One region of the Kitasatospora sp. NPDC094016 genome, then DNA from elsewhere that is predicted to be linked to it. Evidence: riboswitches for the same ligand, from Rfam matches in the RefSeq annotation. Region 1 holds a riboswitch; each other region holds the start of a gene.
What was found. Region 1 has a riboswitch for cobalamin ahead of nicT (Nickel transporter NicT). Riboswitches for the same ligand answer to the same signal wherever they lie in the genome.
Positions count from the first base shown of each region.

Region 2: it holds a riboswitch for cobalamin, as region 1 does, so the genes downstream of both, ABT015_RS02175 (CoA-acylating methylmalonate-semialdehyde dehydrogenase) here and nicT (Nickel transporter NicT) in region 1, are expected to answer to the same signal.
Region 3: it holds a riboswitch for cobalamin, as region 1 does, so the genes downstream of both, metE (5-methyltetrahydropteroyltriglutamate--homocysteine S-methyltransferase) here and nicT (Nickel transporter NicT) in region 1, are expected to answer to the same signal.

Region 1 covers NZ_JBEOUK010000006.1:37,519-47,292, forward strand. The annotation lists gene ABT015_RS08050 (thioesterase family protein) at 197-1,024, opposite strand; gene nusB (transcription antitermination factor NusB) at 1,184-1,621, opposite strand; gene efp (elongation factor P) at 1,626-2,189, opposite strand; gene ABT015_RS08065 (M24 family metallopeptidase) at 2,269-3,375, opposite strand; gene rpmF (50S ribosomal protein L32) at 3,466-3,639, opposite strand; gene rpsR (30S ribosomal protein S18) at 3,678-3,914, opposite strand; gene ABT015_RS08080 (CobW family GTP-binding protein) at 3,927-5,093, opposite strand; gene rpsN (30S ribosomal protein S14) at 5,099-5,404, opposite strand; gene rpmB (50S ribosomal protein L28) at 5,404-5,640, opposite strand; gene rpmG (50S ribosomal protein L33) at 5,766-5,930, shown strand; gene nicT (Nickel transporter NicT) at 6,043-7,158, opposite strand; cobalamin riboswitch at 7,189-7,402, opposite strand; gene ABT015_RS08105 (ArsR/SmtB family transcription factor) at 7,484-7,867, shown strand; gene ABT015_RS08110 (Fpg/Nei family DNA glycosylase) at 7,887-8,696, opposite strand; gene ABT015_RS08115 (AAA family ATPase) at 8,778-9,581, opposite strand; gene aroQ (type II 3-dehydroquinate dehydratase) at 9,661-9,774, opposite strand, start outside.
Region 2 covers NZ_JBEOUK010000002.1:68,521-78,294, forward strand. The annotation lists gene ABT015_RS02155 (ABC transporter ATP-binding protein) at 1-945, shown strand, start outside; gene ABT015_RS02160 (MarR family winged helix-turn-helix transcriptional regulator) at 949-1,476, opposite strand; gene ABT015_RS02165 (M48 family metalloprotease) at 1,672-2,619, opposite strand; gene ABT015_RS02170 (BlaI/MecI/CopY family transcriptional regulator) at 2,610-3,062, opposite strand; cobalamin riboswitch at 3,331-3,503, shown strand; gene ABT015_RS02175 (CoA-acylating methylmalonate-semialdehyde dehydrogenase) at 3,721-5,220, shown strand; gene ABT015_RS02180 (acyl-CoA dehydrogenase family protein) at 5,228-6,367, shown strand; gene ABT015_RS02185 (enoyl-CoA hydratase/isomerase family protein) at 6,367-7,440, shown strand; gene mmsB (3-hydroxyisobutyrate dehydrogenase) at 7,437-8,354, shown strand; gene ABT015_RS02195 (enoyl-CoA hydratase) at 8,351-9,127, shown strand; gene cobF (precorrin-6A synthase (deacetylating)) at 9,174-9,774, opposite strand, start outside.
Region 3 covers NZ_JBEOUK010000002.1:88,983-98,756, reverse strand. The annotation lists gene prpB (methylisocitrate lyase) at 1-453, shown strand, start outside; gene ABT015_RS02270 (bifunctional 2-methylcitrate synthase/citrate synthase) at 474-1,622, shown strand; gene ABT015_RS02265 (short-chain fatty acyl-CoA regulator family protein) at 1,568-3,034, opposite strand; gene folP (dihydropteroate synthase) at 3,052-3,912, opposite strand; gene metF (methylenetetrahydrofolate reductase [NAD(P)H]) at 4,027-4,944, shown strand; gene metE (5-methyltetrahydropteroyltriglutamate--homocysteine S-methyltransferase) at 5,034-7,349, opposite strand; cobalamin riboswitch at 7,515-7,736, opposite strand; gene ABT015_RS02245 (ECF transporter S component) at 7,766-8,647, opposite strand; gene ABT015_RS02240 (ABC transporter ATP-binding protein) at 8,644-9,774, opposite strand, start outside.

The sequences.
Region 1 (9,774 bases):
CGGGCATGCGCCCCTGCGCGCCTCTCGGTGGTTCGCTCGCTGCGCTCGCTCACGGGATGGCTCCTGGCATCGACGGGTACCGTCGGCGGGTGACGGTCAGCGGCCGGCTCGCCGCTGACCGTCTATCTCCCCATCCGCGCGCGCCGCACACGTACGGCGTGTCACAGGAATGTAACCGACGGTAAGACGATGTGATTCACGCCGTCCGCGGCACCCGGGCCAGCTGGCGGGACTGCGCGACCAGGCGGCCGGACGAGTCCCAGACCTCGGCGTCCTCCTCGAAGTACCCGCCGGCCACGTTGCGCGTGGCGTGGGTGACCCGCAGCCAGCCCGGGACCGGCCTGGCCCGCAGGTGGACGGTCAGTTCGACGGTCGGGGCCCAGCCGGGCATGCCCAGGTCGAAGGTCACCGGCGGCAGCGCGTCGGCGACCAGCAGGAGCAGCAGCGGGTCGGGATCGCGACCGTCGGCGAGCCGGAACCAGCCCTGGATCCGCCCGTTGCCGGACGGCTGCCCGAGCGCCCAGCCGATGGTGGCCGGATCCAGCCGCAGGTCGAAGCGCTCCAGCAGCTCGGCCTGGGCGATCAACTCCCGGGGCGCGTGCTCGACGCCGATGCACTGGTCCGGCGGCGGCAGCTGCGGCGGCTGGGCGCTGGTGCGCACCTCGCCCTCGGCGGTGGAGAGGTCGCCGTGGCTGGCGACCACCCGCAGCCGCTCCACGCCGTCCTGGCTGAGCGAGGCGGTGCCGGTGGAGAGCCCGCGGCCGGTGCGCAGCACCTCGGTGCGGACGGTGGCCGGGCCTGGCGTGGAGGCGGACAGGTAGTAACCACTGATCGACACCGGGTCGGGGTGGTCGCCGTGCTCCAGCGACAGCGCGTGTCCGGCGACGGCGAGCAGCAGCCCGCCGTTGACCCCGCCGCCGATCTGCCAGCCGGCACCGAGTTCGGCCTCGTAGCGGCCGGGCTCGTCAGGGTGCCGGGTCAGGGCGATGCCCTGGTCGAACTCGCTGCGGGTCGCGGTGGTCATGGGGGTGGCCTGCCCTTCACTGCGGGTTTCCGAACGCCAAGTTACTGGCGAGTAGGGCACCACCTTACGCCGCCCGGGTGAAACGCGCGACGGCCGCCGGACCCGGATTCCGGGTCCGGCGGCCGTTCTGCGGGTCTCACCGCCACCGGTGGTCGGGACCTACCGGCGGATGCTCGGCTTCAGCTCCAGGAAGCGGGCGAGCAGGCCGTTGACGAACGCCGGGGAGTCGTCCGTGGAGAACTCCTTGGCGATCTCCACGGCCTCGTCCAGGACGACCGCGTCCGGGACGCCGTCCTCCCAGATCAGCTCGTAGGCGCCGAGCCGCAGGACGTTGCGGTCCACGATCGGCATCCGGTCGAGGGTCCAGCCCACCGCGTACTGCGAGATCAGGTCGTCGATCCGGCGAGCGTGCTGGACGTACCCCTCGATCAACTCCATGGTGTACTCGCCGACCTGCGGGGTGCCCTCGTCGGGCTTCGGCTCGCGGGCGCGAGCCACCCAGTCCGCGAGGACCCGCTGCGGGTCGACCCCGCGGTGGTCGGCCTCGAAGAGGATCTGGAAGGCCCGGGTACGGGCCTTGCTACGTGCGGCCGACACGGACTTACTTCACCCGGCCGAGGTAGCTGCCGTCGCGGGTGTCGACCTTGATCTTCTCGCCGGTGACGATGAAGAGCGGCACGGCGATCTCGGCGCCGGTCTCCAGCGTGGCCGGCTTGGAGCCGCCGGTGGAGCGGTCGCCCTGGACGCCCGGCTCGGTGTGGGAGATCAGCAGCTCGACGGAGGCCGGGAGCTCGATGTACAGGGGGGAGCCCTCGTACATGGCGACCAGGGCCTCGAAGCCCTCCAGCAGGTACTTGGAGGCGTCGCCGACGACGGCCGGCTCGACCACGATCTGGTCGTAGGTGTCCGTGTCCATGAACACGAAGTTCTCGCCGTCCTTGTACGAGAACTGCATGCCGCGCTTGTCGACGTTGGCGGTCTCGACCTTGGTGCCGGCGTTGAAGGTCTTGTCGACGACCTTGCCGGTCAGGACCTCCTTGAGCTTCGTGCGCACGAAGGCCGGGCCCTTGCCGGGCTTGACGTGCTGGAACTCGACGACGGACCAGAGCTTGCCGCCCTCCAGCTTGAGGACCATGCCGTTCTTGAGATCGTTCGTGGAAGCCACGGGCGCACTTACTCCTGGATATAGCTGTCAAGGAACCAAGGCTTGCGTCCTGCCGCCGACGGCCGACGGGCGGCCGCGGTCACAGGGCGAGGAGCTCCTTGGTGGTGATGGTGAGCAACTCGGGCCCGCCCTCCTCTGGGGGGCGCACCACGAGCGTGTCCTCGATCCGGACACCGCCCTTGCCCGGGAGGTGGACCCCTGGGCCGACGGTGACCGGCACGCGGCTGTCCAGTTTACCCATGTCCGACGGACCGAGGCGCGGCGCCTCCCGGATCTCCAGCCCGATGCCGTGGCCCACCGGGTGCGGGGAGGTCTCGGTGTGGCCGGCCGCCTCCAGGATCTGCCGCGCGGCCCGGTCGGGCACGTACTGCTCCACGCCCGGTCCGAGCGCCTCCCGGCCGGCCCGCTGGGCCCGGAACACCAGCCGGTGCAGTTCCACCTGCCAGGGCGCGGGGGCCGCGCCGATCACGAAGGTCCGGGCGGTGGAGACGCCGTAGCCCCGGTACTGGGCGCCCATCACCACGGTGAGGAAGTCGCCCTCCTCCACCCGGCGGTCGGTCGGCTGGTGGGCGGGCTGGCCGGAGTGGCTGCCGGTGCCGACGGACACCGGGTAGGCCGCCCGGTCCGCGCCGTGGTCGATCATCCGGCGTTCCAGCTCCATCGCCAGGTGCCGTTCGGTGCGGCCGACCAGGATCGACTCCAGCAGCTCGCCGAGCGCCTGGTCGGCGATCTCGGCGGCGATCCGCAGGTCGGCGATCTCGTGCTCGTCCTTGACCACCCGCAGCCGCTCGACCACCTGCCCCAGGTCGGCCAGCCGGGCCCCCTCCGCCAGGCTCGCCACCGCGCGGTGGCGGCTGACGGTCAGGTCGTGCTCCTCCACCGCCAGGTCCGCCACGCCCAGTCGCGCGGCGGCGGCGGTCGCCGCCAGGGCGGTGTCCGCCGCGGCAGCCACCGGTACCTGGGTGACGTCCGGCGCGATCAGGTGCTCCCCGGTGTCGTCCGCCGGCAGATCGTCGGGCACCGCCAGCAGCACCCGCTCCCGGGTCAGCAGCAGCGTCGCCCCGCAGGGGGCGCAGCCCGTCAGATACCGCACGTTCGCCGCCCGGGTGATCAGCGCCGCATCGGCCCCGGCCGCACTGCAGTGCTCCCTCACCCGCTCCCGCCGACCCGCGTACGCATCAGACATGCGTCGAGCCTACGAACCCCCACTCCGATCCGCCCGCCGAGCACCCCCGACAGGGCGCGCCCCCGCCACCGCACGCCCCCTCCGTGGTCGCTACGCCCCCTCCGGGTCGATCAGGCCGCGGCGGTAGGCGGGGACCAGGTTCTGGGGGACGAGCAGTTCGCGGCCGTTGAGGGTGATCGGGACGAGCTTCGGGGCCTTGCCCTTCCACTGGGCCCGGCGGTGCCGGGTGTTGCTGCGGGACGTCTTGCGCTTGGGGACGGCCATCGGGGGCTCCTTGTCGGGTGGTGACGGTGGTGTGGTGGCTATCGGGTGGTGCCGGCGGCGTACGGGAGGAGGGCCGTCTCACGGGCGTTCTTGACGGCCCTGGCCACGGCGCGCTGCTGCTGGACGGTGAGCCGGGTGACGCGGCGGCTCCGGATCTTGCCGCGGTCGGAGACGAAGCGCCGCAGCAGGTCGGTGTCCTTGTAGTCGATGTACTCGATGCCGGCCGCGAACAGCGGGTTCGGCCGGGCCTTGGGCGGGTTCGGTCGCTTACGCACAGTGACAACTCCTCAGTGAACGGGGTCGAGCAGGTCCCGGAAGGCGTCCGGCAGGGCCTTCCAGCCGGGTTCGCCGGCGGCGAGTTCGGCGTCGGTGAGCAGACAGGAGTCGAGCAGCCCGGTGACGCCGTCGACGTCCAGGCCCTCCGCGGTGAAGCTGAGCTGCTGCACCCGGTCGCCGTGCAGCGGGTGCCAGTCGAGGGCGGCGGCGGCCCGGCGGGCGGGCGGGTAGAGCTCCCAGGCGGCGTCGGGCAGGGAGGTGAGCCAGGGCCCGCACTCCTCGACGGCGAGGTTGGCCCCGGCGGCGTCCCAGGCGAGCATCAGGTCGGGCCGGTTGGCCAGCCAGAAGCGGCCGCGGCTGCGCTGGGCGGCGGGGACGAGCAGCTCCAGCGCCCGGTGCAGCCGCTCGGGGTGCAGCGGGCGGCGGCGCTCCCAGACCAGCGTGGTGACGCCGGCCTCGTCGCTCTCCTGCGGGAGCAGCGCGATCGCCGGGTTGACCCGGTCCCGGGCGGCGGCGACGTCGAAGCCGCCGAGGGCGGCCCGGGTGAGCGCGCCGGTGCCGAGCCGGACGACCCGGGCGGTGGGGTGGAGCTGGCGGAGCAGCGCGAGCCCGGGCGTGTGCGCCGTCGCGCGCGGGACGGCGAGGGTGGTGGCGTACTCGACCTGGTGGGCGAGCGCCTCCGCGCGGGTCCGCTGGTCCTGGCGGGCGGTGTGCTCGCCGTGCTCCACCAGGTCGTCGGAGACGGAGAGCTCGCCGACCAGCCGGTCCGGGTCGACGGCCGTGACCACGCCCGCGAGTTCGACGGCGTCCTCCAGGTGGCGGCCGTCCGCCTCTCCCCCGGCGATCACCTCGACGGCCGGGTGCGGGTCGCTGCCGCCCCACAGTTCGACGATCGCGAGCCCGTACCGGCCCTCGTCGGCGATCCGCAGCAGTCGCGGCAGCAGGTCCTCGCGCAGGGCGCAGCAGGGGCAGTCGTTCACCAGCGGGACGTCGGCGGCGTCGAACCCGCCTCCCGCGTCGCGCAGTTCACGGCGGACGACGCCCTGCGAGGCCTCCCGCAGGTCGTGGTGGAGGACCACCGCGCCCACCCCGGCCACCGCCAACTCCCGGACGGCGGCGCGGCGTTCGTCGGCGTGCAGTCCGGCCACGACCACCACGGGCAGTTTGATCCCGTCCACGCCGCTCACCAGCTGGCCTTGCGGACGCCGGGCAGGTGGCCGGCGTGGGCGTGGACGCGGAGGTTGACCCGGGAGAGGCCGAAGGCGCGCAGGTAGCCGCGGGGGCGGCCGTCGACGGCGTCGCGGTTGCGGATCCGGGTGGCGCTGGCGTCGCGGGGCTGGCGGGCGAGTTCGGCCTGGGCGGCGGCGCGTTCGGCGGGGGCCGTGCCGGGACTGGCGATGATCCGCTTGAGCTCGGCGCGGCGCTCGGCGTACCGGGCCACGACGGCACGGCGCTGCTCGTTCTTGGCGATCTTGCTCTGCTTGGCCATCAGACCTTCCCCCCTCGGGCGCGGATGCGGGCGACGGCGGCCTCGATGCCGATCGTGTCGATGGTGCGGATGCCCTTGGCGCTGAGGGTGAGCCGGACGTACCGGCCCTCGCCGGGCAGCCAGTAGCGCTTGTGCTGGATGTTGGGGTCGAAGCGGCGGCGGGTGCGGCGGTGCGAGTGCGAGATCGCGTTGCCGAATCCGGGCCGACGGCCGGTGAGTTGGCAGTGGGCGGACATGGGTGCTCCCTGGCGTCCGGGAATGGGCAGGACGGAGCTCACGTTACACCAGATGAAAATGACTTCCATTTCGGTGTACGGTTTCGCCCCGACCCCGAACACCCCGCCAACCCGGGAGGACACCCATGGCCCGCAGCGAACTGCGCCCCGTCATCAAGCTCCGCTCCACCGTCGGCACCGGCTACACGTACGTGACCCGCAAGAACCGCCGCAACGACCCGGACCGGATGGTCCTGCGCAAGTACGACCCGGTCGCGCGCCGGCACGTCGACTTCCGCGAAGAGCGCTGAACCCCGCCCGCCCGACGACCGGCACCGACCCGCGGCGACGGAACGGCGCCTCCCCCGGGATCCCGGGGGAGGCGCCGTCGCCGCCCGCTGCCGTCGCCGGTCGCAGTCGTCGCTACTCGGCGGCCGCCCAGCGCTTCTCCACCCGGGCCAGCTTCCAGTAGGCGATCGCCGCGGCCCAGACCACCACGAACAGCCCGGCGATCGCGTAGCCGACGTTGTCCAGCGAGATGCCCGCGATCCAGCCGGTGACCGGGTCGGTCAGATCGAGCTTCTCGTGCAGCACGCCGACCAGTTCGATGGTGCCGATGACGAAGGCCACCGCGATCGACAGCCCGGTGATCGTCAGGTTGTAGTAGACCTTCCGGACCGGGTTGGCGAAGGCCCACTGGTACGCGAAGTTCATGAAAGTCCCGTCCAGGGTGTCGAACAGGCTCATCCCGGCCGCGAACAGCAGCGGCAGGCAGACGATCGCGTACCAGGGCAGCCCGGCCGCCGCGCCCGACCCGGCCATCACCATCAGGGTGACCTCGGTCGCGGTGTCGAAGCCCAGCCCCAGCACCATGCCCACCGGGAACATCTGCCCGGGCCGGGTGATCGACCGGGTCGCCCGGTTCAGCACCCGGGCCATGAAGCCGCGCGAGTTGAGGTGCTCCTCCAACTGCGCCTCGTCGTACGACCCGGCCCGCATCGCCCGGAACACCTTGAGTATGCCGAGCAGCGCGGCCAGGTTGAGCGCGCCGATCAGGTAGAGGAACGCGCCGGAGGCCGTCGTGCCGACCATCCCGAGCCATTTGTGGGTGGTCGAGTCGTCGTCCATCAGCGTGCTGGCCAGCTGCGCGCCGCCCGCCACCAGGGCGGCCATCAGCACCACCATCGAGGAGTGCCCGAGGGCGAACCAGAAGCCGACCGAGACCGGCCGCTTGCCGTCCGCCATCAGCTTGCGGGTGGTGTTGTCGATCACCGCGATGTGGTCGGCGTCGAAGGCGTGCCGCATGCCGAGGGTGTACGCGGTGATCCCCAGGCCCACCCCGAAGACCTGGGTGCCGACCGCGTAGTTGTGGGGCGCGACCAGGAGGACGAGCGTCCCGAAGGCCACCACGTGCATGGCCAGGATCACCCCCATCAGCCCGGCCGTGCGAACGGTGTCCTCGCGCTTCCAGCGGAACGTGGGCAGCGCGGACGGTGTCGCCGGCGCCTCGGCAGTCGCGGCGGTTTCGGGCAGGGTCATTCGGGTCACGCTCCAGCACCTCGTGGAAACACTTCGTGAGATGCCGTGGCCGGTCTCCTGGCTTACGGGGGTCCCGTACCCGCCTTCCCAGGTGCGCGAGGCTCCCAGTGGCGTCGTGGGTACGGACGTCTCTCCATCGTCGACGATCACGATGGCCCGATCACAGTGGCGAGGGCCGCTCCGGACTGGGATCCCTGAGGATCCGTCACCGGTCTTCCCGAGCACCACGGCGGGGAACACCGTAGGGGCCAGGACCCACCCTTGCAAGGCTGCGCACCTGCGCAGGTGTCCAGGATCACAGGCCCCCTGCTGCAACAATGTGCGCATGCATCTCGTACCGGCCGACCGCGCGGGCCACCGCACCATCGACGGACACCGGGTCTGCGAGGCCATCGCCGCGATCGGCGACCCCGCGCACGTCCGCACCTGGGCCGAGCGGTTCTCCCTGCTCGCCGACCCCGGGCGGCTCGCCCTCCTGCTCGCCCTCCACCGGGCCGGCCCGCTCGCCGTCTCCGACCTCGCCGTGGCCACCGGCATGCGCGACCCCGCCGTGTCCCAGGCCCTGCGGCTGCTCCGCACCGCGGGCGTGGTGACCGGGGACAAGGACGGGCGGGTCGTGCGCTACCAGCTCGTGGACGAGTCCCTGCGCCCCCTCCTCGACGCGTGCGCCGCCGCCGAACACCACGAGCCCGGCGCGGCCTTCGGCTGACCGGCCGGGCAGGGCCTGGTCAGGCCGCCTGGCAGGCGGGGCACCAGAAGAGGTTGCGTGCGGCGTGCTGTTCCGTCCGGACGTCGGTGCCGCAGACCAGGCAGGGCATCGCGGCCCGCCGGTAGACGTACACCTCGCCGCCGTGGTCGTCGACGCGCGGCGGTCGGCCCATCGCCTCGGGGGTGTGCTCGGGCCGGACGGTGTCGATCCGGCCCGCACCGACGCCCTCGTGCATCAGGGCGACCAGGTCGGCCCAGATCGCGTCCCACTCGCCCCGGGTGAGGTCGCGGCCGGCGCGGTGCGGGTTGATCCCGTGGCGGAACAGCACCTCGGCCCGGTAGACGTTGCCCACCCCGGCCAGCACCTTCTGGTCCATCAGCAGCGCGGCGACGGTCGTCCGGCTGGCCGATATCCGGCGCCAGGCGGCCTGCGGGTCGGCGTCGGCCCGCAGCGGGTCGGGGCCCAGCCGGGCGGCGACGGCGGCCTTCTCCGCGCCGGTGACCAGCGCGCAGGTGTTGGGGCCGCGCAGGTCGGCGTAGCCGTCGTCGTTGGCCAGCCGCAGCCGGACCAGGCCGACCGGCTCGGGCGCGGGCCCGGTACCGAAGGCGAAGCCGCCGTAGAGGCCGAGGTGGACGTGCACCCAGCCGCCCTCCTCGAAGCCGAGGAACAGGTGCTTGCCGACGGCTTCGGCCGCGGTGAGCAGCTGCCCGTCGATGGCCTTGGCCTCGTCGGCGAACCGGCCCTGCGGGCTGGACACCTCGACCGGGCGGCCGCCGAAGGCCTTCCGGTTCTCGGCGGCGAGGCGGTGGATGATGTGGCCTTCCGGCACGGGCGTCAGCTCCCCCGGGGTGGTTCGATCAGGACCCGCCCATCATCGCAGTCGGCACCGACACCACCGGATCGTCGCGGGTCAGCGCACCGGCATGCCCATCAGCCGGGCCAGGATGACGCGGTCCAGCTCGGCGGCGGTGCCGGCCACGTCCAGGTACGAGTTGTCGATGATCGGCAGCCCGGAGTTGTACCAGCCGGCCATCCGGCCGTGGATCCGCGCCACCTCCTCGTCGCCGAGCCGCCGGGTGCCGCCGCGCCGGGCGTTGCGGTGCAGCACGGAGTCCAGGCTGGGCAGCAGCACGACCGGGATCATGCCGGGACCGATGTGCCGCTTCCAGCCGCCGAGGCCGATGGCCGGGCGGTCCGGGAAGACGGCGTCGTCGATGATGCAGGAGATGCCGTTGGCGAGGTAGTTGCGGCAGGCGAAGCCGCAGGTGCGGCGGGCCAGCCGGTACTGCGCCTCGGAGGCGTTGTTCCAGCCGGACTGCGGGTTGGCGAAGCCGGACTGCACCCACTCGCGGACGTCGTCCAGGCTGATGTGCGCGGTCGGGCTGGGCCGGCGCTCGGCCCAGTACCGGGCGACGGTGGTCTTGCCCGCCCCGGCCGGGCCGATCAGCAGGACGGCGATCGGGCTGGTGGGCGCGTGCCGCTGCGGCGGGTGGGCGGGGAGTTGCACGGGCGCGCCGGAGGGCAGCACGAAGTGCCCGGTGGCCCCGGCGGAGGCCGGCGCACCGGGCGCGGGTGCGACCGGAGCGGGCGCGGGAACAGGAGCCGGAGCGGGCGGCACCGGCGGCGGCGCGGCGGCCCCCGACGGCTGCGGCCCCGGCGGAGCGGCGGGACGCGGCGGGACGTGCCCACCCCCGGCGTACTGCGTCACGGTCACCTCCCGACACCTCTCAGCGGGGAGACTACACGGCGGCCCGGCGGCGGGCACAGTCCGCCGCCGGGCCGCTGACCAGGCGTCAGCGCGTGGTGAGTTGCTCGGCCAGGGCGCGCAGGGCCAGCTCGTACGAGCCGAGCCCGAATCCCGCGATCGTGCCGGAGGCCACCGCGGCGATCACCGAGGTGTGCCGGAA
Region 2 (9,774 bases), on a different contig from region 1:
ACCGCCGGCCTCGATGCGGCGCTGCGCGACGACATCGCCGACCTGCTGCGCGAGATCGCCGACTCCGACGGCCTCGCCATCGCCCTCACCAGCCACGACCCCGACTTCGTCGCCCGCTGCGCGGACGACGTTCTGGCCCTGGGGCCCGACCGCCCTGCCGCAGTCCCGGCCGGGGCTGCGCCGGCAACGGGCGCGCAGGCCGCGCGCGTTCGTACCCGGGCCGCCGAGATGCCGCCCGTCGTGGAGGTGAAGGCGCTCAGCGCCGGCATCGGTACGGCCCGCACCCGCCACCGCGTCTTCGCCGCCGTCGACCTCGTCCTGATGCCCGGCACGCTGACCGGGATCACCGGCCCGTCCGGATGCGGCAAGACCACGCTGCTCCGCACCCTGGCCGGCCTTCACCGGCCCGAGTCCGGCAGCGTCATCCTCCACGGCGAGCACCTGGCCCCGTCCTACCGGCGCCGCAGCCGCGACCAGCGCCGCCGCATCCAGCTCGTCCCCCAGAACCCGCTCGGCGCCCTCAACCCGGCCCACACCGTCGGTGCCACCCTCACCCGGCCGCTGAAGCTGCACTTCGGCCTTCCCGCCGCCCGGTGCGAGGAGCGCGTCGCCGACCTGCTCACCGCCGTCGGCCTGCCCCCGCACCACGCGACCCGCCACCCCCACGAACTCTCCGGGGGCCAACGCCAGCGCGTCTCCCTCGCCCGCGCCCTGGCCGCCGAACCCGACGTCCTGCTCTGCGACGAGGTCACCTCCGCCCTCGACACCGACACCGCCGCCGCGCTCATGGAACTCCTCGACGACCTGCGCACCAGCCGGGGCCTGGCGGTGGTCCTCGTCAGCCATGACCTCCCCCTCGTCACCGGCCGCGCCGACCACGTCCTGCCTCTCGCGGGCCCCCACCCCGCACCGCTCACGGCGCAGCACCCCGCGGGCATCCGCTGACCCCTACTCGGCGACCCACCGTCGGCGCTGTCCGCCGATGAGCTCCCGCTCGGGGCCCGGCCGCGAGGGTGTGCGGCGCCCCGCGCCGCGGGCAGCCGCCGTGCACACCCGCCGCAGCAGGGAGTTGAGTTCGGTGCGCTGGCCCTTCGTCAACGAGGCGAGCAGGTCGCCCTGTACGGCGGATGCGTCGTCGTGCAGCACGTCCAGCGCGGCTTGTCCGGCCGGGGTGATCGTCAGCACCTCCTGCCGCCCGCCGATCTGGACGACCATGGAGTGCACCAGGCCTGCCGACAGGAGGTCGTCCAGTGCCCGGGCGGAGTCGGTCTCGGGTGCGGCGGCGTGCTCGGCGAGGTCACGGCGCCCGTGCGGCCCCAGCCGGGAGAGGGTGGACAGCAGCGCCTGGTGGGCCGGGCCCAGTCCCCTCGCGTCGAGCCGGTCGGCGAGCAGCCGGTCGACCGCCCGGCCGGCCGTCGACAGGAGGTAGACGGTCTGTTCGAAGGGGCTCGTCGAGCCCGTCCTCCCGTCGTACACACCAGGTCCAATCGTCCGGTGGCCGCCGTGTTCTCGGGTCGGGGCCGTGGTGGCGGCACCGCGCGGGGGTGCCGAGCCCGGAGGCCGGGGTGGACACGGCCTCCGAATCGCCGGCGGGCGGCTGCGCCAAGGCCCGCGCGGGTAAGCCGAGCCTCACGATACCCGGACCCGCACGGTTGGTCTACATCGATGTCGTCAGACCGTGCCGTGAGCCCTCAAGGTCCGGGCCGCGTACTCGACGTACTCGTGCAGCCCGTAGGCCAGGGCCAGGCCGAGCAGGGCCGCGACCGTGACGGCGGCGACCAGGGCGACGGCGGCGTGCGCCCTGCGGCCGGTCGGGCGGGCGGGTTCGGGGCCCAGGAGGGCCTGGACGCGCTGGGGCACGGGGCCGGTGTTCACGGACAGCAGGGGCCCGGCGCCCCGGTGGGCGGCCGGCGATCCGGCCAGGGCCGCCCGGGCGATGGCGGTCGCGGCGGTGCGCCGGTCGGCGACCGCGGCGGCGGCCCGCTCGTCGGCCCAGCGTTCCAGGTGGTAGTCGAGGTCGGCCCGCAGCCGGGCCAGCGCCGGGTGTACGGCGGCGGCGAGGTCGGCGGCGACGGACAGCAGGTGGTGGCGCCCGCGCAGGTGGGCGCGCTCGTGGGCGAGGAGCACCGCGCGCTCCGCCGGGCCCAGCGCGCTCAGCATGCCGGTCGAGACGACGACGCGGCCGGGGCGCCCCCGGTGGCCGGGCAGGGCGAAGGCCTCGGCCTCCTTGCCCGCGACCACGAGCAGGTCGCCGTCGCTCGTGGCATCGGCGGTCAGGCCCCAGGCGCGGGCGAGGAGCACGCGGTGCCCGCGCCACCGCAGCGTCAGCCGTACCGCCTGGACGGCCAGCGCGGCCCCGGCGGCGCAGGACACCGGCACCACGGCCGGCCACCGGGCGACGACGTCGGACAGCGGCAGGTGTTCCAGGCCTGCCAGGAACGGGACGTGGAACAGCCCGACGAGTGCCGCGACGGTGCCGCCCGCCAGCAGGGCGGCCGCGCCCGTGAGCGCGAGCGAGGCCTCGCGCGGGGGGAGCAGCAGAGCCAGGCGGCGGGCGGCGGGCGCCGCGGCCCAGGGGAGCAGCAGGGCCAGGGCGACGACCACCAGGATCAGGCCCATGCGTCGTCCTCGGGCTCGGGCCTGCCGGAGTCCGTCGCGGTCGCGGCCTCGGCAGCGGCATCGGTCTGGGCCTCGGCCTCGGCATCGAGGAGCAGACGGCGCAGGACGTCCTCGTCGTCCTCGGACAGGGAGGAGACGAACCGCTTCAGCACGAGGTCCCGCTGAGGCTCCTTCTCCAACTCCCGGCGCATACGCCCGGCCGCCAGCCCGGCGGCGTCCTCCACCGGGGCGTAGGCGAAGGACCGCGCGGGGCGGCTGCGGACCAGGGTCCCCTTCTCGTGCAGGCGGGTGAGGATCGTCGCCACGGTGGTGCGGGCCAGCCCGTGGTCCAGCGCCGCCTTGACCTGCTGGGCGGTCAGCGGCTCGCCGGCCGCCCACAACACCGCCAGCACGTCCGCGACCAGCTCCCCGTGCGGACGCCTGGCGTCCCGACCGTCCCTCACATCGTTCTCCCTGTCCCGACACTCCCGGCAGACACACCCCCGGCGCCGACAGCGGTCGGCAGTCGAGGCCCACCCGCGCTGGTATGGCGAGGATGGGCTCGGCCTGTGTTGCTTAGGTGTGCCTCAGCTAACTTTACGGGCTCGTGGCCCCGCGCTGCCGGGCGCCCGATCGCGGACCCCGTCCGGTCGCGTGTCGCTCGGCGCGGTGGAAAGCCGGTGGCGCAACGCGCGTGCGGGCCTCTGGACTTACTAGGACGTCCAACTATATGGTCGATGGCAGGTCCGCGGTGTCAGGGAAGCCGGTGTGAGTCCGGCACGGTCCCGCCACTGTGACCGGGGAGTTCGTCCTCGCAGACGAAGGCTACTGGCAGCCAGCCGGGAAGGCCTGGGGGCGTGCGGTGATCCGGGAGTCAGGATACCGGCCGCGGGTGTTCCGTGTTTTCCACGAGGATGGAGACGACACGCATGACCCCGGGCTGCTCCCGCTCCACTGCCGCTCCTGGTTGTCCCGTGCCCACGGCCGCCGGGGCGTCCACGCCCTGACGTTCCGTTCCGCCGCCGCACGCCCGTGCCGCGGGGCGCACCACCGTGTGCCCGCGGACCCGCGGCGGCCTCCGATCCTCCTCCTCTCCCCACCCCTGTCGAGAGAAGGAACCCGATGGTCCGAGAACTGACCCACTTCGTCGCCGGCAAGCCCACCGCCGGCACCTCCGGTCGCTTCGGCGACGTGTACGACCCCAACACCGGCCGGGTGCAGGCCCGGGTGCCGCTGGCGAGCCGGGCCGAGGTCGAGGCGGTGATCGCCGACGCCGCGCAGGCCCAGCCCGCGTGGGCGGCCTGGAACCCGCAGCGGCGGGCCCGCGTCCTGCTGCGCTTCCTCCAGCTCGTCGAGCAGGAGAAGGAGGAACTGGCCCGGCTGCTGTCCGCCGAGCACGGCAAGACCGTGGCCGACGCCCACGGGGACATCCAGCGCGGCCTGGAGGTCGTCGAGTTCGCCGCCGGCATCCCGCACCTGCTGAAGGGCGAGTTCAGCGACAACGCGGGCACCGGCATCGACGTGTACTCGATGCGCCAGCCGCTCGGCGTGGTCGCGGGCGTCACGCCGTTCAACTTCCCGGCGATGATCCCGCTCTGGAAGGCCGCACCCGCCCTCGCCTGCGGCAACGCCTTCGTCCTCAAGCCCTCGGAGCGCGACCCCTCGGTGCCGCTGCGCCTGGCCGAGCTGTTCCTGGAGGCCGGGCTGCCGCCGGGCGTGCTGAACGTGGTCAACGGCGGCAAGGAGGCCGTGGACACCCTGCTGGAGGACCCGCGGGTGCAGGCGGTCGGGTTCGTCGGCTCCACGCCGATCGCCCAGTACGTCTACGCCACCGCCGCCGCGCACGGGAAGCGGGCGCAGTGCTTCGGCGGCGCCAAGAACCACCTGATCGTGATGCCGGACGCCGACCTCGACCAGGCCGCGGACGCCCTGATCGGCGCCGGCTACGGCTCGGCCGGCGAGCGCTGCATGGCGATCTCGGTGGCCGTCCCGGTGGGGGAGGAGACCGCCGACGCCCTGGTGGCCAAACTGGTCGAGCGGATCGCCGCGCTGAAGGTCGGACGCTCGGACGACCCGGCGGCGGACTTCGGCCCGCTGGTCGGCGCCGACGCGCTGGAGCGGGTCCGCGGCTACCTGGACCTCGGGGTCGAGGAGGGCGCCGAACTCGTGGTCGACGGGCGGGACTTCCGGCTGGAGGGGCACGAGGGCGGCTACTTCCTCGGCGCCTCGCTGTTCGACCGGGTGACTCCCGACATGCGGATCTACCGGGAGGAGATCTTCGGCCCCGTCCTGACCGTGCTCCGCGCCGCCGACTACGAGGAGGCGCTGCGCCTGCCCAGCGAGCACGAGTTCGGCAACGGCGTGGCCATCTACACCCGGGACGGCGACACGGCACGGGACTTCGCGCGCCGGGTGAACACCGGCATGGTCGGCGTCAACGTGCCGATCCCCGTGCCGGTCGCGTACCACACCTTCGGCGGCTGGAAGCGCTCCGGGTTCGGCGACCTCAACCAGCACGGGCCGGACTCGATCCGCTTCTACACCCGCACCCGCACCGTCACCTCGCGCTGGCCCTCCGGGGTCAAGGAGGGCGCGAGCTTCACCATCCCGACGATGGGCTGAGGGCGTCGTGCACGACCTCACAGAGGACCAGCTCGCCATCGCGGCGACCACCCGGGCCTTCGCCCGCGAACACCTGGCGCCAAACGCGGTCGCGTGGGACCAGGCCAAGCACTTCCCGGTGGACGTGCTGCGCAAGGCGGCGGACGTCGGCCTGGCCGGCGTCTACGTCCGCGAGGAGTCCGGCGGCTCCGGACTCACCCGCGCCGACGGCGTGCTCGTGTTCGAGGCGCTGGCCACCGGCTGCCCGTCCATCGCCGCCTACCTGTCCATCCACAACATGGTCGCCTGGATGATCGACCGCTACGGCGACGACGCCCAGCGCACCCGGTGGCTGCCGGGTCTCAGCGCCATGGCGACCCCCGCCAGCTACTGCCTCACCGAGCCCGGCGCGGGCTCGGACGCGGCGGCACTGACCACCCGGGCCCGCCAGGACGGGGACCACTGGGTCCTCGACGGCGTCAAGCAGTTCATCTCAGGTGCCGGCGTCTCCCGGATCTACCTGGTGATGGCCCGCACCGGCGGGCCGGGGGCCGGCGGGGTGTCCGCGTTCGTCGTCGAACGCGAGGACGCCGGCGTCTCGTTCGGGCCCGACGAGAAGAAGATGGGGTGGAACGCCCAGCCCACCCGCCAGGTGCTCCTGGACGGCGTCCGGCTCCCGGCCGACCGCCTCCTCGGAGCCGAGGGCGAGGGCTTCCGGATCGCCATGAACGGGCTGAACGGCGGCCGGCTCGGCATCGCCGCCTGCTCCCTCGGCGGAGCGCAGGACGCCCTGGAGCGGGCCACCGGCTACCTGGCGGACCGCGAGGCGTTCGGCGCCCGGCTCCTGCACGCCCAGGCGCTGCAGTTCCGGCTCGCCGACATGGCCACGGAGCTGGAGGCGGCCAGGTCGCTGCTCTGGCGGGCCGCCTCGGCCCTTGACCGGGGGGACCCGAGGGCCCCGGAGCTGTGCGCGATGGCCAAGCGGCACGCCACCGACACCGGCTTCGAGGTCGCCAACCAGGCGCTCCAACTGCACGGCGGCTACGGCTACCTGGCCGAGTACGGCATCGAGAAGATCGTCCGCGACCTACGGGTGCACCAGATCCTGGAAGGAACCAACGAGATCATGCGCGTCATCGTCGCCCGCGGCCTGATCGGGGCCGCGTGATGGCCGGGACCGACCTCGACGAGGTCCTGGTCCACCGCGAGGGCCGGGCGGGCCTGATCGTCCTCAACCGCCCCGCGGCCCTGAACGCCCTCACCCACGGCATGGTGCGCAGGGTCTCCGAAGCGCTGGACGCGTGGGAGGAGGACGAGCGGGTCGCGACCGTGGTCATCACCGGCGCCGGTGAGCGGGCCTTCTGCGCCGGCGGCGACATCGTCGCCATCCACCGCGCCGCCACCGGCGCGGACCCGGGCGCCGTCGAGGAGTTCTGGCGCGACGAGTACCGCCTCAACGCCCGCATCGCCCGCTACCCCAAGCCCTACGTCGCGCTCATGAGCGGCATCGTGATGGGCGGCGGGGTCGGGGTCTCCGCCCACGGCAGCGTCCGGATCGTCACCGAGACCACGCGCGTCGCCATGCCCGAGGCCGGCATCGGCTTCGTCCCCGACGTCGGCGGCACCTACCTGCTCGCCCTCGCACCCGGCGAGTTGGGCACCCACCTGGCCCTGACCGCAGGTTCCGTCGAGGCCGGTGACGCGCTGCTGTGCGGCCTCGCCGACCACTTCGCCCCGGCCGAGCGGCTGCCCGCGCTGCTGGACGACCTGGCCGAACTCCCCGTGCACGACGCCCTCGAACGCAACGTCGGGCCCGCACCGGCCGGCGTGCTGGACGGCCGGCGGGCCTGGATCGACCACTGCTACGGGGCCGACACCGTGGAGGAGATCCTCGACCGCCTGCGGGACAGCGGCGAACCGGAGGCCAAGAAGGCCGCGGACCGGATCGCCGCCAACTCGCCCGCCGCCGTGAAGGCCACCCTGGCGGCGCTGCGCCGGGCCCGCACCCTCGGTCCGCTGGAGGCGGTGCTCGACCAGGAGTACCGGACCTCCTGCGCGGCGCTCTCCACACCGGACCTGGCCGAGGGGATCCGCGCCCAGGTCATCGACAAGGACCGTTCCCCGCGGTGGAACCCGTCGACGCTGAGCGCCGTCGGGCCCGCCGCGGTGGCCCGCTACTTCGCCCCGCTCGGCGACCGGGAACTTGGCCTGGCCCCCACCACACCCCTGGAGCGCTGGTGACCCACCGCAACGGATTCAACGGAGTCAACGGAGTCATCGGATTCATCGGACTCGGCAACATGGGCGGCCCGATGGCCGCCAACCTCGCCACGGCCGGACACACCGTGACCGGCTACGACCTGGCGCCGGAGGCGCTGCGGCGGGCGGAGCAGGGCGGCGTCCGTCCGGCGCCGTCCGCGACCGAGGCGGTGCGGGAGGCCGACGTCGTCATCAGCATGCTGCCGGCCGGCCGGCACGTACTGGCCGCCTACGCCGACCTGCTGCCCGCCGCCCGCCCGGGAACGCTCTTCGTCGACTGCTCCACGATCGACGTCGCGGACGCCCGGGCGGCGCACGCCCTGGCCGTGGACGCCGGGCACCGGGCGGTGGACGCGCCGGTCTCCGGCGGGGTGGTCGGTGCCACGGCCGCGAGCCTCACCTTCATGGTCGGAGCCGCCGCGCCGGACTTCGAGGCGGCCCGACCCGTACTGGAGGCGATGGGCCGCAAGGTCGTGCACTGCGGATCCCCCGGCGCGGGGCAGGCCGCGAAGATCTGCAACAACATGATCCTGGGCATCTCGATGATCGCGGTCAGCGAGGCCTTCGTGCTCGGGGAGAGCCTCGGGCTCAGCCACCAGGCCCTCTACGACGTCGCCTCGACCGCCTCCGGCCAGTGCTGGGCGCTCACCACCAACTGCCCCGTCCCCGGGCCGGTGCCGGCCAGCCCGGCCAACCGCGACTACGCGGCCGGGTTCGCCGCCGCCCTGATGGCCAAGGACCTCGGACTCGCCGCCGGGGCCGCCGACGCCGCCGGCCTGTCCACGGACCTCGGACGCAGGGCGGCACAGCTGTACGCGGACTTCGCGCAGGCCGACGGCGGCGCCGGCCTGGACTTCTCGGCGATCATCACCACCCTGCGGGAGGACGGCAAGTGACCGGCTACGAGACGATCCTGGTCGAGCGCAAGGGCCGGGTGGGGCTGATCACGCTCGACCGGCCCAAGGCGCTCAACGCGCTCAACACCCGGCTGATGAACGAAGTCGTGTCGGCCGCAACGGAGTTCGACCGTGACCCGGAGATCGGCTGTCTGGTGGTCACCGGCTCGGAGAAGGCCTTCGCGGCCGGCGCCGACATCAAGGAGATGCAGACGCTCGACTTCGTCGACGCCTACCTCGGCGACTGGTTCGCCGCCTGGGACCGCTTCGCCGCGCTGCGCAAGCCCGTGGTGGCGGCGGTGGCGGGCTACGCGCTGGGCGGCGGCTGCGAGCTGGCGATGCTGTGCGACGTCCTCCTGGCGGCGGACACCGCGAAGTTCGGGCAGCCGGAGATCAAGCTCGGCGTGATCCCCGGCATCGGCGGCTCGCAGCGGCTGACCCGGGCCGTCGGCAAGGCCAAGGCGATGGAACTGTGCCTGACCGGCCGGATGATGGGCGCCGAGGAGGCCGAGCGGGCCGGCCTGGTCTCCCGGATCGTCCCGGCCGATCAACTGCTTTCCGAGGCGCTGACGGTGGCCGAGACGATCGCGGCGATGTCCACCCCGGCGGCGGTCATGCTCAAGGAGAGCGTCAACCGCTCGTACGAGACCACGCTCGCCGAGGGCGTCCGCTTCGAACGGCGGCTGTTCCACGCCACCTTCGCGACGGCGGACCAGAAGGAGGGCATGGCGGCCTTCGCCGAGAAGCGCCCGCCGGAGTTCCTCAACCGCTGACATCCCGTCCGGTGCGCCGCCCCTCGTCCGGGGCGGCGCACGCCGGTCAGCTCTCGGAGCGCCGCAGCAGGTAGGTGTCCATGATCCAGCCCTTGCTCTCGCGGGCCGACTCGCGCAGCTCGCGGATCCGCGGGGCGGCCTCGGCAAGCGGGCCGGCGACGAGGATCTCGTCGGGGGTGCCGAGGTAGGCGCCGTAGTGGATCTCCAGCCCCTCCGGGTCGATCTCGGCGAAGGCGGCCCGGCCGTCGAGCATCACCACGACGTCGTCCACGCCCTCGGGGAAGCCCTCGGCCAGACGGCGGCCGGTGGTGATCTGCACCGGGCGGCCCACCCGGGTCAGCGTGGTGCGGTGGCGGGCGGCGAGTGCGGAGACGCTGCTGATGCCCGGGACCACCTCGTAGTCGAACGCGACGGCGCCGCGGACCCGTACGTCCTCCACCACGGCGATGACGCTGTCGTAGAGGCTCGGATCCCCCCAGACCAGGAACGCGCCCGTCTCGCCCTCAGCGAGGTGCTCGACCGCCAACCGCTCGACCAGATCGGCACGGCGGACGCGCCAGTCGTCCACGGCGGCCGCGTACGCCGGGGTGGTGCGGTCCCGCTCCGCGTCCGGCACCTCCACCACGCGGTGCCCGGGCCGCCCGTGC
Region 3 (9,774 bases), on a different contig from region 1:
CGCGACCCCGACTTCCTGCTGATGGCCCGCACCGACGCCCGCTCCGTCGAGGGACTGCGCGCCGCGATCGACCGGGCCAAGGCCTACGTCGACGCCGGAGCCGACGCGATCTTCCCCGAAGCCCTCGCCGACGAGGCCGAGTTCGAGGCCTTCCGCAAGGCCGTCGACGTCCCGCTGCTCGCCAACATGACCGAGTTCGGCAAGTCCCCGCTGCTCGACGCCCGCACCCTCCAGAACCTCGGGTACGAGATCGCGCTCTACCCCGTCACCCTGCTGCGCCTGGCCATGGGCGCGGTCGAGGACGGCCTGCGCACCCTCGCCGCCGAGGGCACCCAGGAGTCGCTGCTGCCGCGCATGCAACCGCGCTCCCGGCTGTACGAACTCCTCGGCTACGAGCAGTACGCGGCCTTCGACACCGCCGTCTTCGACTTCACCCTCCCGCCCGGCGCCTGACCCCGCATCGGAGACCAGCCATGCCCACCACCGCACCCGGGATCCACCGCGGACTCGCCGGAGTCGTCGTCGACACCACCGGGATCTCCACCGTCATCCAGGAGACCAACTCCCTCACCTACCGCGGCTACCCCGTCCAGGACCTCGCCGCCCGGCGCTCCTTCGAGGAGGTCGCCCACCTGCTGTGGCACGGCGAACTGCCCGACCCCGGGCAGCTGCGGGAGTTCCGGGCCCGCGAGGCCGCCCTGCGCCCGCTCGACCGCACCACCGCCGAACTGCTCGCCAAACTGCCCGAGACCTGCCACCCGATGGACGTGCTGCGCACCGCCGTCAGCTTCTTCGGCGCCGAGGACCCCACCGAGGACGACGGCCGCCCCGCGCCCCACCTCGTCAAGTCCCTCACCCTGCTGGCGAAACTGCCCACCGTCGTCGCCGCCGACCAGCGCCGCCGCCGGGGCCTGGCGCCCATCCCGCCGGACCCCGGGCTCGGCTACGCGGAGAACTTCTTCCACATGTGCTTCGGCGCGGTGCCCGCCCCCGAGGTGGTCCGCTGCTTCGAGATCTCCCTCGTGCTGTACGCCGAGCACAGCTTCAACGCCTCCACCTTCACCGCCCGCGTCGTCACCTCCACCCTCTCCGACCTCTACAGCGCCGTCACCGCAGCGATCGGCGCACTCAAGGGCCCCCTGCACGGCGGCGCCAACGAGGCCGTGATGCACATGCTGGAGGAGATCGGCGACACCGCCCGGGCCGCGCGGTGGCTCGACGAGGCACTCGCCGCCAAGCGGAGGATCATGGGCTTCGGCCACCGCGTCTACCGGCACGGCGACTCCCGCGTCCCGATCATGCAGGCTGCCCTGGACGACCTGGTGGCCCGCAGCGCCGACCCCGGGACGGCCCGGCTGGCCGCACTGCACGCCGCACTGCGCGAGGCGATGCTGGAACGCAAGGGCATCCACCCCAACCTCGACTACCCCGCCGGCCTCGCCTACCACCTGATGGGCTTCGACACCCCCGTCTTCACACCCCTCTTCGTGATGAGCCGCATCACCGGCTGGACCGCCCACATCACCGAACAGCTCGCCCACAACTCCCTGATCCGCCCGCTCGCCCGCTACGACGGCCCCGGCCAGCGCCCGGTGCCGGGGCTGTCACCGAACACGGCGTAGGGAACGCGGCTGCGGCGGTCCGGCTCGACGGCCAGGCGCCCGCCCGCCGGCGGGCGGGCGCGCTGGGCGCAGTCGCGGCGCTCGCAGATCCGGCAGCCCAGCCCGATCGGGGCGGCCGCTCCCGGAGCGTCGAGCGCGACGCCCTCGGCGTAGACGAGGCGGTGGGCGTGGCGCAGCTCGCAACCGAGCGCGACGGCGAACTCGCTGCGCGGTGCGCGGTGGCCGAAACCGCCGTGGGAGACGGTGCGGGCGATCCAGAAGTAGCGCTTCCCGTCGGGCATCTCGGCGACCTGGGTCAGGATCCGGCCGGGTGCGGAGAACGCCTCGTAGACCGTCCAGAGCGGGCAGGTACCGCCGAGGCGGGAGAAGTGGAAGTCGGTCGCGGACTGGCGCTTGGAGATGTTGCCCGCCCGGTCGGCGCGCAGGAAGGAGAACGGGACGCCGCGTCGGCCCGGACGCTGGAGGGTGCTCAGCCGGTGGCAGACCGTCTCGAACCCGACCCCGAAGCGGGCCTGGAGCAGCTCGATGTCGTACCGCAGCTCCTCGGCGGCCGCGTGGAAGGCGGTGTACGGCATCAGCAGGGCGCCGGCGAAGTAGTTGGCCAGGCCGATCCTGGCCAGGTCGGCGGCCTGGGGTGAGGTGAGGCCGGGCCCGGCCGCCGCCACGAGCGTGTCGAGCAGCGGCCGGTGCTCCAGCAGGGCCAGCTGGGTGGCGAGTTGGAAGGCGCGCTGGCCGTCGGCCAGCCACGGTGAGAGCCGCAGTGTGCCGGCCGCCGGGTCGTAGCGCCGCAGGTCGCCGGGCCGCCGGTGGTCGGCGTCCAGCACCCGCACCCCGTGCCGTTCGCCGAGGCGGGCGGCCAGCGCGGCGGCGGTGCGGCCGGCGGTCGTGGTGGCCAGGCACTGCGCGGTCCGCTCCGCCGCCTCGTCCAGGGCGGCGATGTGGTTGTGGTGGGTGTAGAAGAAGTCCCTGACCTCGTCGTGGGGTTCGGCCGGGCGGATGCCCGCCCCGGTGCCGGGCTCGCCGAGGTCGACGACGCGCGCGAGCGCCTCGCGGTAGCCGCGGTGCAGCGCGACCAGGGCCCGTGCCACCTCCGGGTGGTTGCGGCTCACCTCCGCGATCTCCTCCGTCGGCACGGCTCCGCCGCAGGCCTCGTCCGCGAGCGCGGTGCGCAGGTCGGTGCCGAGGCGTTCCTCCTCGGCCTCGGAGAAGAACTCCGGGTCGACCCCGAGCACCTCGGCGATCCGCAGCAGCACGGCGGCGGTCAGCGGACGCTGGCTGTGCTCGATCTGGTTGAGGTAGCTGGTCGAGATGCCGAGCTCGCGCGCCAGCTCGACCTGGTTCATGCCGTGCTCGCGGCGCAGTCGGCGCAGCTTGGCGTGGGCGTAGATCTTCCGCCCGGTCGGACGTGGCATGGCGCGTACTTCCTCTCTCAGACCCGGTTGGTTCGGATCGCGGCCTCGACCCGGACGGCGTCCGCCGTGTCGCGGACCTCGTGCACCCGCACCGCCCACGCGCCCTGCGCGGCGGCCAGGACGCTGGCCGCCGCGGTGGCCGCGTCGCGTTCCCGGGCCGGACGGGCCTCGCCCGTCCGCGGGTCGGCCAGCAGCTCGCCCAGGAAGCGCTTGCGCGAGGCCGCCACCAGGAGCGGGCGCCCCAGTACGCGCCAGGCGTCCAGCGACGCCAGCAGCGCCCAGTCGTCCTGCCGGCGTTTGGCGAAGCCGAGGCCCGGGTCCACGATGACCCGGGAGGGGTCGACCCCGGCCGACACCACCGTGTCCATCTGCCGTGCGACCTCACGGATCACCTCGGCCGCGACGTCCTCGTACGCGGCCAGCTCGTCCATGTGGGCGGACTGCCCGCGCCAGTGCATGACGACGAAGGGCACCGCGGCCCTGGCCGCGGCGCGGGCCATGCCCGCGTCGGCCCGGCCCCCGCTGACGTCGTTGATGATCCGGGCGCCGGCCTCCACCGCCGCTTCGGCGACCCGGGCCCGCATCGTGTCGATGCTGACCAGGACGCCCTTGTCGGTGAGCGAGCGCACCACCGGCAGGACCCGGCGCAGTTCCTCCTCCTCGGACACCCTGGCCGCTCCCGGCCGGGTCGACTCCCCGCCGACGTCCACGATGTCCGCGCCCTGCTCGGCCAGCAGCAGTCCACGGTCCACCGCGCGCCCCGGGTCCAGCCAGCGGCCGCCGTCCGAGAACGAGTCTGGGGTCACGTTCACGACTCCCATCACCGCGCACCGATCCCATCCGGGCAGCCCCGACAATACCTGCGAAGGTCTTTTCATGCGCCCATTGTGCCGCTCGCCCCACCCGTCTCCCAACTCGTACCCCCGAGAGAATTCGTATCACAGAGTGGACACCTGAGGACTATCGCGAGCCCGGCTGGTTAACCTCCTGCCATGACACTCGGAATTCCCTCCACGCGCACGGATCGGGCGACCTCCGTCCGCGAACTCCTCGCGACCGGCAGGCTTTCCTATTCCTTCGAATTCATGCCGCCCCGGAGCGCCGAAGCGGAGGTCGGCCTGTGGAATGCGATCCGGCGCCTGGAAGCGCTGTCCCCCACCTTCGTCTCCGTGACCTACGGCGCCGGCGGGTCGACACGGGAGCGGACGGTGAACGTCACCGGCCGCATCGCGCAGGAGACCACCCTCACGCCGACCGCCCACCTGACCGCGGTCGACCACAGCGTCGCCGAACTGCGGAACATTCTCGGCCACTACGCTGACCAGGGAGTTCGTAACATCCTGGCGCTGCGCGGCGACCCGCCGGGCGATCCGCTGGGCACCTGGCACCGCCACCCCGACGGGGTGGAGTACGCCGCCGACCTGGTGCGGCTGATCAAGGAGTCCGGCGACTTCTGCGTCGGTGTGGCCGCCTTCCCGGACCTCCACCCGAGGTCCCCCGGCTGGGATTCCGAGATCAGGCACTTCATCGAGAAGTGCCGGGCGGGAGCCGACTACGCCATCACCCAGATGTTCTTCGACGTCGACAGCTACCTCCGTTTCCGGGATCGACTGGAATCGGCCGGCTGCACCGTTCCGATCATTCCGGAGATCATGCCGGTGACCAGCATCCGGTCACTTCGCAGGATTCCGACGCTGACCACCGCCGCCATTCCCGATGGGCTTTCCGAAAGCATGCTGAAGCAGCAGGAGAACCCGAACGCCGTCCGGGCGATCGGTATCGATCACGCCACCGGAATGTGCCGGCGCCTGCTGTCCGAGGGTGTTCCCGGGCTGCATTTCATGACCATGAACTTCTCCACGGTGACGACGGAGATCTACCAGAACCTCGGGCTTCCCGGGTCCGGGTGAAACCGGCCGGGCCGCCGTCGGGGAAGCGGCCCGACCCGGCCGGGCCCCGCACGGCGTGCGGGGCCCGGCCGGGTCGCGTCACCGGCGGGTCAGCCGGCGAGCTCCGCGCGCAGGTGGCGGGCGGCGCCGACGAGGCTGTCGAGCGAGGCGCGGGTCTCCGTCCAGCCGCGGGTCTTCAGGCCGCAGTCGGGGTTGACCCACAGCCGCTCGGCGGGGATGGCGGCCAGGCCCGCGCGCAGCAGTTCCACGGCCTCCTCGGTGCTCGGGACGCGCGGGGAGTGGATGTCCCAGACGCCCGGCCCGACCTCGCGCGGGTAGCCGGCCCCGGCGAGTTCTCCGGCGACCTCCATGTGCGAGCGGGTGGCCTCCAGCGAGATGACGTCCGCGTCGAGTTCGTCGATCGCCGTCATGATCGCGCCGAACTCGGCGTAGCACATGTGGGTGTGGACCTGGGTGTCCGCGCGGACGCCCGAGGTGGCCAGGCGGAAGGACTCGGTGGCCCACGCCAGGTACGCCGGGCGGTCGGCGGCGCGCAGCGGCAGGGTCTCGCGCAGGGCCGGCTCGTCGACCTGGACGACGGCCGCGCCCGCGGCCTCCAGGTCGGTGACCTCGTCGCGCAGGGCGAGGGCGACCTGCCGGGCGGTGTCGCCGAGCGGCTGGTCGTCGCGGACGAAGGACCAGGCGAGCATCGTGACGGGGCCGGTGAGCATGCCCTTGACCGGGCGGTCGGTGAGGCCCTGCGCGTAGCCGAACCAGTCGACGGTCATCGGGTGCGGGCGGGAGATGTCCCCGGCCAGGACCGGCGGGCGCACGTACCGGGTGCCGTAGGACTGCACCCAGCCGTGCCGGGTGGCGAGGTAGCCGGTGAGCTGCTCGGCGAAGTACTGGACCATGTCGTTGCGCTCGGGCTCGCCGTGCACCAGGACGTCCAGTCCGGCCTTCTCCTGGAAGGCGATGACCTCCCGGACCTCGGTCTCCATCCGCTCCCGGTAGGCCGCCGCGTCGATCCGGCCCGCCGTGAGATCGGCCCGCGCGACCCGCAGTTCGGAGGTCTGCGGGAACGAGCCGATGGTGGTGGTCGGCAGCAGCGGCAGGCCGAGCCGGGCGCGCTGGGCCTCGGCCCGCTGCGGGTAGGCCTGGGCGCGGCGGGTGTCGTCGGCGGTGACGGCGGCGGTACGGGCACGCACCGCCGGGTCGTGGGTGATCGGCGAGTTGGCGCGCGAGGCGAGGTCGGCGCGGTTGGCGGCCAGGTCGGCGGCGATCGCCCCCGTGCCCTCGCGCAGACCCCGGGCCAGCAGCGCCACCTCCCGGGCCTTCTGCTTGGCGAAGGCGAGCCAGCGCAGGATCTGCGGGTCGACGTCGCGTTCGGCGGCGGCGTCCAGCGGCACGTGCAGGAGCGAGCAGGACGGGGCGACGTCGACCCGCTCGGCCAGGCCCAGCAGGGTCGCCAGGGTCGCCAGCGACTTCTCCAGGTCGTTGATCCAGATGTTGCGCCCGTCGACCACCCCGGCCACCAGCCGCTTGCCGGGCAGCCCGCCGACGGCGGCCAGATCGTCCAGGTTCGCAGCGGCGGGCCCCGTGAAGTCCAGCGCCAGGCCCTCGACCGGGGCCTTGGCCAGCACGGGCAGGGCCCCGCCCAGCCGGTCGAAGTAGCTCGCGACCAGCAGCTTCGGACGGTCCGCCAGGCCGCCCAGCTCACGGTAGGCGCGGGCGGCGGTGTTCAGCTCGGCCGGGGTGCGGTCCTGCACCAGCGCGGGCTCGTCCAGCTGCACCCACTCGGCGCCGGCCGCCTTCAGATCCGCCAGCAGCTGCGCGTAGACCGGCAGCAGCCGGTCCAGCAGGGTGATCGGCTGGAAGTCCTCGGCGACACCGGGGGCGGGCTTGGCGAGCAGCAGGTAGGTGAGGGGGCCGACCAGCACGGGGCGTGCGGTGTGGCCGAGCGCCAGCGCCTCCCGGAACTCCCCGACGGCCTTGGCCGGGTCCGCGGTGAAGACGGTGTCCGGGCCGAGTTCGGGCACCAGGTAGTGGTAGTTGGTGTCGAACCACTTGGTCATCTCCAGCGGCGCGACCTCCTGGGTGCCGCGCGCCATGGCGAAGTAGCCGTCCAGCGCGTCCGCCTCGACGGCCGCCCGGTGGCGGGCCGGGATCGCGCCGACGGCGACCGTGGTGTCCAGTACGTGGTCGTAGAACGAGAAGTCGCCGGTGGGCACTTCCAGGACCCCGGCCTGGGCGAGCTGCGCCCAGTTCTCCCGGCGCAGGCCGACCGCCGTCTCCCGCAGGGCGTCGGCGGTGACCGTGCCCTTCCAGTAGCCCTCGATGGCCTTCTTCAGCTCCCGGCCCTGGCCCTGCCGGGGGTAGCCGTACACGGTGGCCCTGGTCGCCGCGGCTGCGGACTTCGTGGTCAAGGGACTCTCCTTCGCGAGTCTGGCTCCTCAAGTGCCCGGGGACGGGACGAGAGCGCGAAGGGATGACGAACCGGGCGGCGGCTCACGTCGACGCGTGTGCCCGATCCGCCTGGTATGGTCGCCGACCCGCCCACGAGGTCACCGGGGTATCCGCACGCGGAACGGTCCGCGGGCGGGCAACGGGCAGGTCTTCGGACTCGTGGGCGCACCGGGCCTGTCTGCGTCCGGTACCTACTGGCCATCGCTTCCCAGACCCGTCCCGGGTCCAGTGCGTATGACGGCGGTCGTTCCCACTCACCGCTGCGGGGCAGTCCCGGATTCCCACCGGGTTCCCTCTTGCGACGTCCTGCCTGGCGGACAGGACGAACCAGCTGCGTGGCCAGCTTAGGGGCAAACCACCGGGGCCGACGCGGAATTCACGGAAGCCGTCCGCATGGTGAGACTCCCTCGCCGTCCGCGGTGCCGTTCGCGGTGCCGCCGGCGGTGCCGTTCGTGGTGACTCGTCGACCGTCCGGGGCTTCGAAGCGCACCACGGGCTCGAAGTTGGCGCGGCGGGCCGCGCGGCGCAGGACGGTGAGGACGGCCGGGCCGACGACGAGCACGGCCGTGAAGGTGGTGACGGCCCGGCCGGTGTCCCAGCCGAGCGAGGTGGCGAGGTCGAAGAGCAGGTAGCGGTGCCACTGCTCGGTGAACGGCAGCCCCGGCAGGTAGGCGATGGAACTGTTCGGGTCGGTGGAGAACGGCCAGAAGGAGAGGTTGAGAAGGAAGCCGAAGAGGTACCCGGAGAAGGCCCCGTACGCCGCCAGCATCGCCACCTCCCAGCGCCGCCGCCGGGTTCTCGGCAGGAGCCCGGCGAGCATGCCGACGAACGCGCAGCCGAACATCTGGTACGGCATCCAGGGGCCGACGCCGCCGGTGAGCAGCGCGGAGGCGAACAGCGAGGTGCAGCCGAGGGTGAACCCGAAGCCCGGGCCGAAGACCCGGCCGGCCAGGACGAGGATGAAGAAGACCGTCTCCACTCCTGCGGTGCCGGCGCCGAGCGGGCGCAGCCCGGCGTTGACGGCGGACAGGACGCCGAGCATGGCGAGGGCCTTGGCGTCGATGCCGCCGGCCGCGATCTCCGCGATGACGACGGCGAGCACCAGGATCAGCAGGGCGCCGAAGATCAGCGGCGGGGCGTAGGAGGAGCCGAACTTTCCCGGGGCGACGACGAACGGCCAGGTGAAGGCGACCAAGCCGATGAAGGCGGCCAGGGCCGCGACGACGCGGGCCCGGCCGGGGATTCGGACGGCGCTCACCGGGCGGTCTCGGCGGGCGCCAGGGCCTCGGCCACCTGCCGGGTCGTCAGGTAGGGCAGCGGGGCGAGGATCTTGGCGGTCTGGGGGGCGAAGGTGGGCGAGGCGACGATGACCTGGGCGGTGGGGCCGTCGGCGACGATCTCGCCCTCGGCCATCACCACCACCCGGTCGGCGGTGGCGGCGACGAACTCGACGTCGTGGGTGGAGACGACGACCGTACGGCCTTCGGCGGCGAGGGCGTCCACGATGCCGGTGAGCGCCTCCTTCGCGTGGTAGTCGAGCCCTCGGGTGGGTTCGTCCAGCAGCACCACCCTTGGCGCGGCGGCCAGTTGGATCGCCAGGACCAGGGCCAGCTTCTGGCCCTCGGAGAGGTCCCGGGGGTGGGTGCCGTCGGGGATCCCGGGGGCGAGCCGGTCGAGGATCTGCCGCGCGGTCGGGCCGGCTGTGGTCCGGCCTGCTGTGGTCCGGCCTGCTGCGGTCGGGCCTGCTGCGCCGCGGGCCTCCAGGTCGCTCTGGGCGAGTTCCTGGGCGACCGTCTCCAGGTACAGCAGGTCGGTCGGGGTCTGCGGGACGAGCCCGACGAGCTGCCGGGCCCTGGTCGCGGAGAGCCGCTTGGGGTCCGCGGCCGGCCCGCCGTCGGCTCCGAGGACCCGCACGCTGCCGCCCTGTCGCGGGCCCGAGCCCTGAAGGGCCCACAGGAGCGAGGACTTGCCCGAACCGTTGCGCCCCATCAGCGCCGTGACCTCACCGGCCCGCAGGTCCAGCCCGACCTCCCGGACGGCGGCCACCGGCCCGTACCGGACGACCACCCCCCGGGCGTCCAGCACCCGATCCCCCACCACCGCTGCCCGGCGCGGCGGAGGAACGGGCACGTCGGTGAGCCGCTCCCGCAGCGGAGCGGCGGCGCGCCGGGCGTCCCGGACGGAGAGCGGCAGCGGCCGCCACCCGGCCAGCCGCCCGAGGTCGACGACCGGCGGCGCGATCGCGGTGTGCCGGAAGACCTCGGCGGGCGGCCCGTGCACGACCGTGCCGTCGCCGGGCAGGTAGGCGACGCGGTCGGCGTACTGGACGACCCGCTCCAGGCGGTGTTCGGCGAGCAGGACGGTGACGCCGAGGTCGTGGACCAG